DNA from 3 places in the Paenibacillus sp. B2(2019) genome. Region 3 is predicted to be linked to each of the others. Evidence: predicted binding sites of a transcription regulator. Region 3 holds the regulator's gene; each other region holds the start of a gene.
The links. Region 3 encodes Rex, which represses fermentation and respiration genes when NADH is low (regulators of the CRP and FNR family bind a similar motif). Its sites were predicted from a motif close to TTGTGAAATATTTCACAA; they were not measured.
Positions count from the first base shown of each region.

Region 1: PAENI_RS11785 (formate/nitrite transporter family protein) is a predicted target of Rex. The motif match lies at 2,019-2,036, and genes of this name have one in related genera.
Region 2: PAENI_RS24650 (flavocytochrome c) is a predicted target of Rex. The motif match lies at 1,843-1,860, and genes of this name have one in related genera.

Region 1 covers NZ_VTZR01000013.1:219,712-223,000, forward strand. Annotated here, with positions in the region: gene PAENI_RS11780 (MFS transporter) at 1-653, opposite strand, end outside; gene PAENI_RS11785 (formate/nitrite transporter family protein) at 1,087-1,914, opposite strand; gene PAENI_RS11790 (FAD-dependent oxidoreductase) at 2,191-3,289, opposite strand, start outside.
Region 2 covers NZ_VTZR01000024.1:740,068-743,356, reverse strand. Annotated here, with positions in the region: gene dcuS (DcuS/MalK family sensor histidine kinase) at 1-113, opposite strand, end outside; gene PAENI_RS24650 (flavocytochrome c) at 269-1,825, opposite strand; gene PAENI_RS24645 (DUF6855 family protein) at 2,008-2,418, opposite strand; gene PAENI_RS24640 (hypothetical protein) at 2,541-3,289, opposite strand, start outside.
Region 3 covers NZ_VTZR01000024.1:455,878-459,166, forward strand. Annotated here, with positions in the region: gene dinG (ATP-dependent DNA helicase DinG) at 1-1,033, shown strand, start outside; gene PAENI_RS23380 (redox-sensing transcriptional repressor Rex) at 1,165-1,818, shown strand; gene PAENI_RS23385 (amidohydrolase) at 1,805-3,106, shown strand; gene PAENI_RS23390 (cell wall elongation regulator TseB-like domain-containing protein) at 3,275-3,289, shown strand, end outside.

The DNA.
Region 1 (3,289 bases), on a different contig from region 3:
TAAATTCGTGTATGCCCCATTAGCTTCCAGGTAGATTGTTTGTCAGGACCAGCCTTCTGGTGTTCTGCGACCTCCTGTGAAGAATCTCCTCCGACTTTCTTGAGATATACAAAAAAGAATACCGCAAATACCGCTGAAGTTACGCCGTTCATCACAAAGCTGAGCATATAAGAAATATCGGCCAAAAAACCACTTAATGCCGTACCCAGTGCTACACCAATATTATTAGCGACATAAATAACATTAAACAGCTCTCCGCGCTGCTTCGTAAAACGAAAGCCGATAAATGCCTGAATCGCAGGTAAGGACAGTGAATTAAAGAGCCCTACCAGTCCCATCGCGACCATAAATAACGTCCAGTTGTTACTTGCTGCCGGCAAAGTGAAAAGAGCAAGTGCATTCATGCCCAGCGCTCCAACAATCAACCGGTTAACGCCTACCTTATGATAGAGTGAGCCCCCGAGTAGTTGACCCACAATTCCTCCAACTGATTGAATAAGAATCACTAATCCAGCATCCGACATGCTGCGTCCAAGCTCATCAAAAACATACATTGTAACCAATGGCCACATCAGTGCACTACCCGTTGCATTAATAAGACTAGCAATTAAAAATATCTTAACTTCTTTAGGATAATTCTGTAAAAACTTCATAAGTAGTGTACATCCCCTGTAATATATGTGTCATTATTCCATCCAGTATTATCCCAAAACAGGGTTCAGGGCAAGCAGACGCATTGACGTGCTATCGTGATAAAGTCTCAGTATACTTTACCTCTTATTTAGGACTAACTTCTACCGTAGCTGAGAAAAAAGTAGCACCTTTCACGTCCGCAGTCCTCCCGATTTCTACTATCTATTTATATTTTATAGTTGCCGCTGTCTTCCGTAAAGTAGACTAAACAATAATGAAGTGTTTCGTTATTACAAAGTCGGGGTAATAGAGCCTAGAAACACTCCCCCTTTTAAAATTCGCTGTGCATCCGAATTCGTTCCCCCGAGCTCGGATACATCACGGCGGATTTTATTTGTCTATACAGCAAAAAGCACCCCTCGACTATTCTAAGGAGTGCTCTATAAGATAGGTTTAGGCGTGTTTTTTTACACCGCTGCCGGACATGCTGTCCACGGACTGAATAGATGCAGGCTCTTTGCGCAGGTAAGCCATCCAATAAGCTGCCGCAACAAAGATCGCACCGCCCGTCAAGTTTCCTAGCCATACCGGAACAAAATTGTTGAAGTACTCTCCCCATGAAAAATAACCTTCAAAAATAGCTGCCGGAATTAAGAACATGTTGGCTACAACGTGCTGGAAGCCGATAGCTACAAAAGCCATTGTTGGGAACCAGATGCCGAGGATTTTGCCACTGAAGTTATCTGCTCCATAGGAGAGCCATACCGCCAAAGCTACGAGCCAGTTACAACCGATACCGGAAACAAATGCCGGCAAGAAGTCTGCCTCAAGCTTATGTCCTGCCATCTCCACTAATTTTTCCAAATACACACCGTCAGAGGTTAAACCAACCACATGACCGAAAAAGTAAGCTACAAACAAAGCTCCCGCTAGATTACTCAGGGTAATCAATACGAGATTCTTAACCACTTCCCAGAAGGATATCTTCTTCGCCATAAAAGCAAGTGGCACAGCCATCATATTGCCCGTCAGCAGTTCTCCCCCTGCAAGCAGTACTAGAATCAATCCAACAGGGAAGACAGCTGCCCCAATAAAGTTAGCGATGGATCCCCATTCATGTGGTGCGCCAGCAATGACGCGAATATCCAGTAAAAATCCGAGCGCGATAAACGCTCCTCCCAGAAAGCCCAGAATTAGTACGGTGCTTAAAGGATTGTGCGCCTTTTTTATGCCGTTCTCGACCGTGACTGCGGCAATCTGCTGCGGTTTATTATAAGCCATGATTCCTATCCCCTTCATCTATTTACTTAAAATTTGTTCCTTTACGACCATTGTAGCGTGTCATAAAACACATTAACGTGATAATTATCACTTAATGAAAAACTAAGTGAAACTTTTCACTGACATGTCAAATTTAACAAAGCGCATCCATAATTACATTTGTAAGAACAGGCTCCATATTATTTTAAAGGTAAATAGTACCAGCTTCAATCACAAAAAAACCGGAGCCATATATGGCTCCGGTTTACCCAACTTTATTGTTCATAGGCAATTAAATTATACGGTTACTGCCTCTTTGCTTGGTACTGATGCCGGTAGCGATTCGAGGCCTACTGTATTCAGGAAGTTCCAAGGCTTGTTGTAATGAGGTTGGAAGAAGAAATCGATAAAGGCAAGCTGATCGATTGTCATTTTATTTTGAATACATACAGATACTGTATTGATCGATTGCGTCAAATCCGTCTTGGACAAGATTTGCGCTCCGAGAACGCGGCGTGTGGCGCGATCAAATACCACTTTTAATTGCACCTGCTCGAAGGTTGGCATAAATTCTGGACGGTAGTTGTCAATAATCATGGTAGTTTCTACGTCCATTCCTTCAGCCTTAGCCCCTTCTTCAGTAAGACCGGTAGCAGCGATATTATCTTCATAAATCTTAATGCCCGAAGTCCCTTGAGTACCCATATAAGGAATCGTCTCTTTCACTAAGTTACGTGCGACCAAAGTGCCCATCCGTACGGCATTGGTTGCCAGTGGAATATAAGCGTGCTTACCTGTAGGGTTGTAATGAATCGCGCAGCTGTCACCAGCGGCATACACATCTGGGCAACTAGTCTGCATATAATCATTGACCAGAATTGCGCCATTTGGCAGCATATCCACTTGACCTTTTAACAGCTCAGTATTCGGACGGAAGCCGATGCAGAGAATTACAAGATCCGCTTCATGCTCCCCTTCGCTTGTGATAACCTTGGTAACTTTGCCACCTTCACCAGCAAAAGAACTTACCTTCTCATTCAGCGCTAATTTAATACCATGATCCTTAAAGGATTGTTCGATCGGCGCAGTAAACTCTGGGTCCAAATATTTATTCAAAATACGATCTTCGCCATCAATCAGCGTAACTTGCTTTCCGTTCATTTGGAAGGCTTCCACCAACTCAACGCCGATATATCCAGCGCCTACGACTGTGATTTTATTCGCTTGTTTAGCTTTTTCTATAATGGTATTGGAATGATCATAGTTCTTGCAAAGCAAGACGCCTTCCAGCTCAATCCCTTCGAGCTTTGGTACAATCGGCCATGATCCCGTAGTCATAATCAGCTTATCGTAGGTATCGTCAAACTCCTGTCCGGTTACCAAATTGCGAACACGC
Region 2 (3,289 bases), 280 kb from region 3:
GAAACCTTTATACTAAATAGCACATAGACCACTAGCAGCATTATGATAAGAACTGCACCAATCATCAAAGTAATTGTAGTTTGCAGCCGAAGTGTGTGTTTGCCAATTTTCATCAGCTGTCCCTCCGGGAATTTTTCTTCATTCTAACGTATACACGCAAGGATGGCTATGACCTTATACGGTACACCGTTATAATAAAACAACAAACGCATGGCTAAGATGAGCCCAAGCGTTTGTTTGCCTAGCCGAAAAGAGGCAGGGGGATAACTTAATGTGCTTTTACGAATTCAGCGGATTTTATACCCGTTTGGCGGCCGAAAATAATGATTTCCGCAACAGAGTTACCACCGATCCGGTTTTGACCATGCAAGCCTCCGGTAACTTCGCCTGCTGCAAAAAGGCCTGGAATCGGTTGTCCGTCTTTATTTAAAACTTCTGTGTTGGTGTTGATTTTCACGCCTCCCATCGTGTAGTGAATTCCCGGGCCGATTTTAATTGCATAATATGGCGCGCCGGACAAGTCATTGTCCATTCCGGTTGTTCTGCCGAAGTTGGCATCCTGTTTATTCGTCACCGCGCTATTCCAGCTGTCCAGTGTAGTTTTCAACTGATCTGCCGGTACGTCCATTTTTGTTGCCAAAGCCTCGATCGAATCTCCTTGGATAACGAAGCCCATTTTTTCATATTGTTCAATCGCTTTAGCGCGAGACTTTACGCCGGAATCAAATACAAGAAACGCAGATTTCTCAGGAAGCTTATTGATTGCAGCGGTAACATTATCTCTTGTATCCAGTTCGTTTGTGAAACGTTTGCCCACACTTGAAACCAGAATCGCTCCTTCCCCACGAACAGCCTCCCCAATGAGATAGGATTTTTCCTGCTGCACAGTCGGGTGAACTTGGATTTGATCCATATCGACTGTGGTACCGCCGAGCTTCTCAATCATCTTGATACCGTCACCGGTGCTGCCCGGCTGGTTGGTGGTAACGTACCCCTCCAAATCAGATCTGACTCCTGAAATCATGTCTAGATTAGCGCCGAAACCGCCGGTTGTCACCACGACAGCAGACGCTGTAATCGTTTTCTCCTCACTTTGGTCAAAGATGACTTTGACGCCATTGACCTTACCGTCTTTTTCGGTAATTTCTTTGACATTGGCGTTAACAAAAAGGGGAATGCCTTGTTCTTGTACGTTTTCCACCAAACCTTTGACAAGGTATTGTCCTACTGCAGAGCCATCTTCAGGACGGTGTGTACGTTTTTCGTTCATCCCGCCTGTAATCGTGATATTATTCAATCTAATCCCGATAGAATCCAGCCAATCAATCGCACTTGCGGAATGGTCTACGAAGAAACGAAGCATCTCTTTATCGTTCGTATCGTGGCCACCTTTTAAGGTCTCTTCATAAAAGAGATCATTGCTGTCTTCAATGCCTTGCTCTTTTTGGAATTTCGTTTCAGAAGCATTCATTCCCGAAGATGATTTTGTTGTATTCCCGCCGGCAACCGGCATTTTTTCAAAAATAACCGGGTTCATACCTTTTGCTCTCGCCTCAAGTGCAGCAGACATTCCGGCACCGCCTGCACCGATAATGATGATGTCATATTTATCTTTTAGTTGATCGTACGGTGTATAGCTAGCTTTGGATGCTCCCGAAACGGCTTCAGTTTCCTTTGTCTCGTTGATCTTGCTGGTGTTCTTGCTGGTGTTCTTGCTGGTGTTCTTGTTCCCGTTTCCATTGCTGCTGTTGCTGTTGCCACATCCTGTGATAACAAGCATGACTGAGAGAACGAGAATAAGAGCAGTGGTTACTTTTTTATTCATGTTATAGCTTTGCCCCCTTGTGAATATTTTTACAATCAGCTTAACGGCAAAGGCCCTGCTCTTGAAAGTTTATGTAACTAAAAAAAACGTTTTGTAACTAAATTAATCACTGCAATGTGTACGAAAGACCGCCGGTTAGGGGCATGGCTCAAAAAAAGAAGAGCCTTTAGGCTCTCCTTCGTTTACAAGATCGCTTTCATCCGATTGTTTCTTGGATTATGCTCTACTTCCGCAAGACCCAATTCTTCGAGCAACGGTGGGATATACATTCCGAATCGCCCCCGAAGTCCCTTCTTTAATCCATACCAACCGCCGACAGGGTTTTCAGGTGAACGCCCCCATGCTTCAACGGTACCTTCTTTTGCTGGTTTTTGCTCATCAGCACTTCCTAACTCCATCCAATCACCATTTTGTATAAGCATGGCGTGCAGATCTTCAATACAGCGGTAGTCATAATGCAAAACCGTTTTCCCTACAGTGCAAACTATAATTTCTTTACCGTCTTTTTCGACCTTATACATTTCATACTCGGATGTTTGCGGTGGTGTCTTTAACCTCCAAGGATTTTCCTTGGTTCCTGTAGCTGTCAACATATTTTCAACTCCCAAAGTAACTCACAAAATTAGTAAGTTCTAATCATTTTATTATATTTGCATCATTTTACTATACTTCATTACCTTTATTCGTCCTACTCAGTATAAGAAAGCTTGCACCATCATTCCAAACTACTCAACTCCACCACATCTCCACTAGTGGCCTTCACAGCATAATTACAATCTAACTTCCCGCACAGCACATACTTCTTCTGCCCAGGATCATACACATAGACGGGTTTTAATTCGAACCATCCCTTGAGCTTGTCATGAGCTTCGTCATGGCTTACAGAAATCCCCTCTTCGCTCTTGAACTCATCAAACATATCGAGCATTGGCTTGTTATCCATATAATTTATAACCTTATAATTCTGCACATCGATGAACAGGAGGATCTTACGCTGGAATATACGATTACTTGGCGCCTTCATCCTCAGTGTTGCCTGAATATGTCCTCTTTCCCGTTGTAAGGTCTTCAATATCCATTCTCCGGATTCATCCGGATAGAGCTGGCTTAAACCAGCTTCAACTGCGGCTATACATTCGGCTTGTTCTGCGTCTGTGATAGGAAATGAGTCCGGATGCGGCTCACTAGCTATTGCCTGCTCAATGGAAACTACCTCAAGTAGACGTATCTCCGTCCTTTCGAACGGCTCCAGCTCCGTATTCTGTTGCTCCCAATGTATTACTTGATCAATATTCAGTCGTGCTCTCGTACCTGATATAAACTCAAATGGGATGGTGGTTGTTCCGTCATTTGAAATGTAGATTTCTTCTATCCCATAGATCGGCAGCAGTTGCTTCGTCTCGTACACCGGATATTCTATAAGCTGTAGTTGTTTCCTCGCCTGTGGCTCTATCGTTTGAAGTG
Region 3 (3,289 bases):
AGATCAAGAAGGTCAATCTTCCTCAGATAGTCTAGTTACCGATATTAGCGGCTTATTTAAGGATTTAGCTTCTATACGTGAGCAAGTACGGTTTTTTATGGGATTAAATGATGAGAATGTAGTATATTGGCTGGAGGCGAATGGAAATTATCGCAGTAAATCGCTACAGTTGTATGCCGTTCCTGTTGATGTTAGTACTCAGCTTAAGGAGCTGTTTTTCGACAAGAAGAAAAGTATCGTGCTAACTTCGGCGACACTCTCTGTCGATAAATCTTTCCAGTTTATGATTGATAATCTCGGACTTAATGAAGCTGCGGAAGAGGGACGTCTGATGACATCACTCCTGCCTTCTCCCTTTAAGTATCGGGAGCAGGCGCTGTTAGTTATTCCGCGGGATTTCCCTAGTGTGAAGGGGAGTGTAGGCGATGCACGATTTGTCGATACACTCGTACAGTCACTAGCAGAAGCAGCTATTACAACACGTGGGCGGATGCTTGTCCTGTTTACTTCTTACAAGATGCTACGCCAGGTTTACGATCCTCTGAAAGAGGCTCTAGCCTCACAAGAGATCACGGTGCTAGGTCAAGGCGTGGAGGGGGGCAGCCGTAGCAAGCTGATCCGCCGTTTTCAGGACAGTGCAGCTTCTGTACTGTTAGGAACAAGCAGCTTTTGGGAGGGTGTAGATATTCCAGGTGAAGCATTAACATGCTTGGCCATCGTGAGGCTCCCATTTCAACCGCCAAACCACCCCCTAGCGGAAGCGAAGTCTGAGTTATTACAAGCCCAGAAAAAGAATCCGTTCATGAAGTTGTCTGTTCCTCAGGCGGTTATTCGCTTCAAGCAAGGATTTGGGAGGCTGGTACGGACAGCGCAAGATCGGGGTATTGTTATTGTGTATGACACAAGGGTGATCGAATCTCACTATGGGAAGTATTTCCTCTATTCGTTGCCTGGCCCGAAAATGGAGCATATGCTTACGGATCAAATGGTTCCTCGTATAGCGGAGTGGTTGGAAGACGGAGGCGTTTCTTGAAAAGAACGTCATCGATCTTATTAATCACTCTACAAGGAAGGGCGGTATAAGAATACCGCTCTTCCTTGAGACGAGGTGCAGATATTTCGATAGGATTTGAACAGAATATCACTTAAATTAGGAGGTAAATTATGAAATCGGATAAAATATCAGAAGCCGTTGTTCGCAGACTTCCTGTGTACTTGCGTTTCTTGAATGATCTCCAGAAACGTGAAATATTAACCGTTTCCTCACAAGAACTAGGACAAAAACTTGATTTAAATCCTGCTCAAATTCGTAAAGATTTAGCTTATTTTGGAGACTTTGGTAGAAAAGGTATCGGGTATGACGTAACTTATCTTATTGAAAAAATCCGTCATATTCTGAAGCTGGATCAACAATTGAATGTGGCTTTAGTAGGAGCCGGTAACCTTGGACATGCATTATCTAATTACAATGCTTATCTGAAAGATACTATGAAGATTACCGCTATATTTGACTCCTATGCACCTAAGGTAGGGCGGAAAATCAACTCTCTTACCGTTCAACCGATGGAGGAGCTTGGTCAGACGGTTCGTGAGCAAGGTATTCGAATTGGGATAATTACTGTGCCTGATTCAGAAGCGCAGAATGTAGCAGATATTCTCATTGAGTCTGGCATTGAGGCGATTTTGAATTTTGCACCAGTGATTCTAAAAACACCATCGAATATCCGGGTTCATGCTGCCGATTTTACAACGGATTTGCAAAGCCTTGCTTATTATTTGAAAGACGGAAAGGAAGAAACCGGAAATGAAGAGCAGTAAAACGATTATTAAGGGCGGGCGTTTTCTTATTCCGGGAACGGATGAGCCGGTTCTGAGCGGATACATGACTATTGAAGATGATTTGATCACTTACATAGGAAAAGAAGAGCCTTTAATGGAAGATGATGTGCAAGTTGTTGATGGCAGTCGTCTGCTGTTAATGCCAGGTCTGGTAAACACACATGGCCATGCGGCAATGTCATTGCTTCGTGGTTATGGAGATGATTTAGCACTTCAGGTGTGGCTTCAAGAGAAGATGTGGCCAATGGAAGCGAAATTCACTGGAGAAGATGTATACTGGGGAACCTCCTTGTCGGTACTGGAAATGCTAAAAGGTGGTACTACAACCTTCTTGGATATGTATGATCATATGGACCGAGTAGCAGAGGTAGTCGAATTATCAGGCATCCGTTCCGTACTGATGAGAGGCGTAATCGGATTATGCCCAGAGGAATTGCAAAATCACAAGCTTGCGGAAGCGATTTCTTTTGCACGAAATTGGCATGGTAAGGCTGACGGCAGAATTACGACGATGATCTCGCCACACGCCCCATATACTTGCCCACCGGACTTCTTTGTTAAGTTTGTACAAGCGGCACATGATTTGGATTTACCGATGCATACCCATATGTCCGAGACCAAACGCGAAGTGGAGCAGAATGTGGTGGATTACGGACTTCGGCCTGTAGCGCATTTAGAGAAGCTTGGAATGTTCACACGTCCGTCTATTGTTGCACATGGTGTTCATTTGAATGATGAAGAGATCGAGATACTGGCTCGTCATGATGTAGGCGTGTCTCATAACCCAGGAAGTAATCTGAAACTGGCTAGTGGAGTGGCTCGGGTGACGGATCTTCTAAAGGCTGGTGTGAAGGTGTCACTGGGTACAGATGGTGCGGCAAGCAATAATAACCTGGATATGTTTGAAGAGATGCGTCTTGCAGCTCTCATCCATAAAGGTGTAAGTGGTGATCCGACGGCTGTTCCAGCTCCGGAAGCGCTGCGTATAGCTACAGAGTATGGCGCAAAGTCTATCTTTTTAAATGATGTGGGTAGACTCGCTGTTGGCATGAAAGCGGACTTTATCGCGATTGATATAGACCAGCCGCATTTGCTACCACACACAGATCTGTTGTCTCATGCTGTATACTCTGCCAGCGCCAAGGACGTTGAGCATGTATGGGTGAATGGTAAACAGGTTGTAAAACATGGAGAATGTGTAACGCTAGATGAGGAAACAATCCGTCGTAAGGCGCAAGAATCATTTGATGGACTGCTTAAACGATAGTCTAAGATCATAACGAATAACTGAAAGGCTGTGACTTTCTGCGATTGCAAAGTTACAGCCTTTTGTGTTTCTGATAATAGATCATTGAATTGGATATGAAACTTTGGATAAACACACAGGTGTGTTATATAATCAAAAAAGATATATTACTAGAAAGGGAGCTGTACCTTGAAGAAAAGGAAA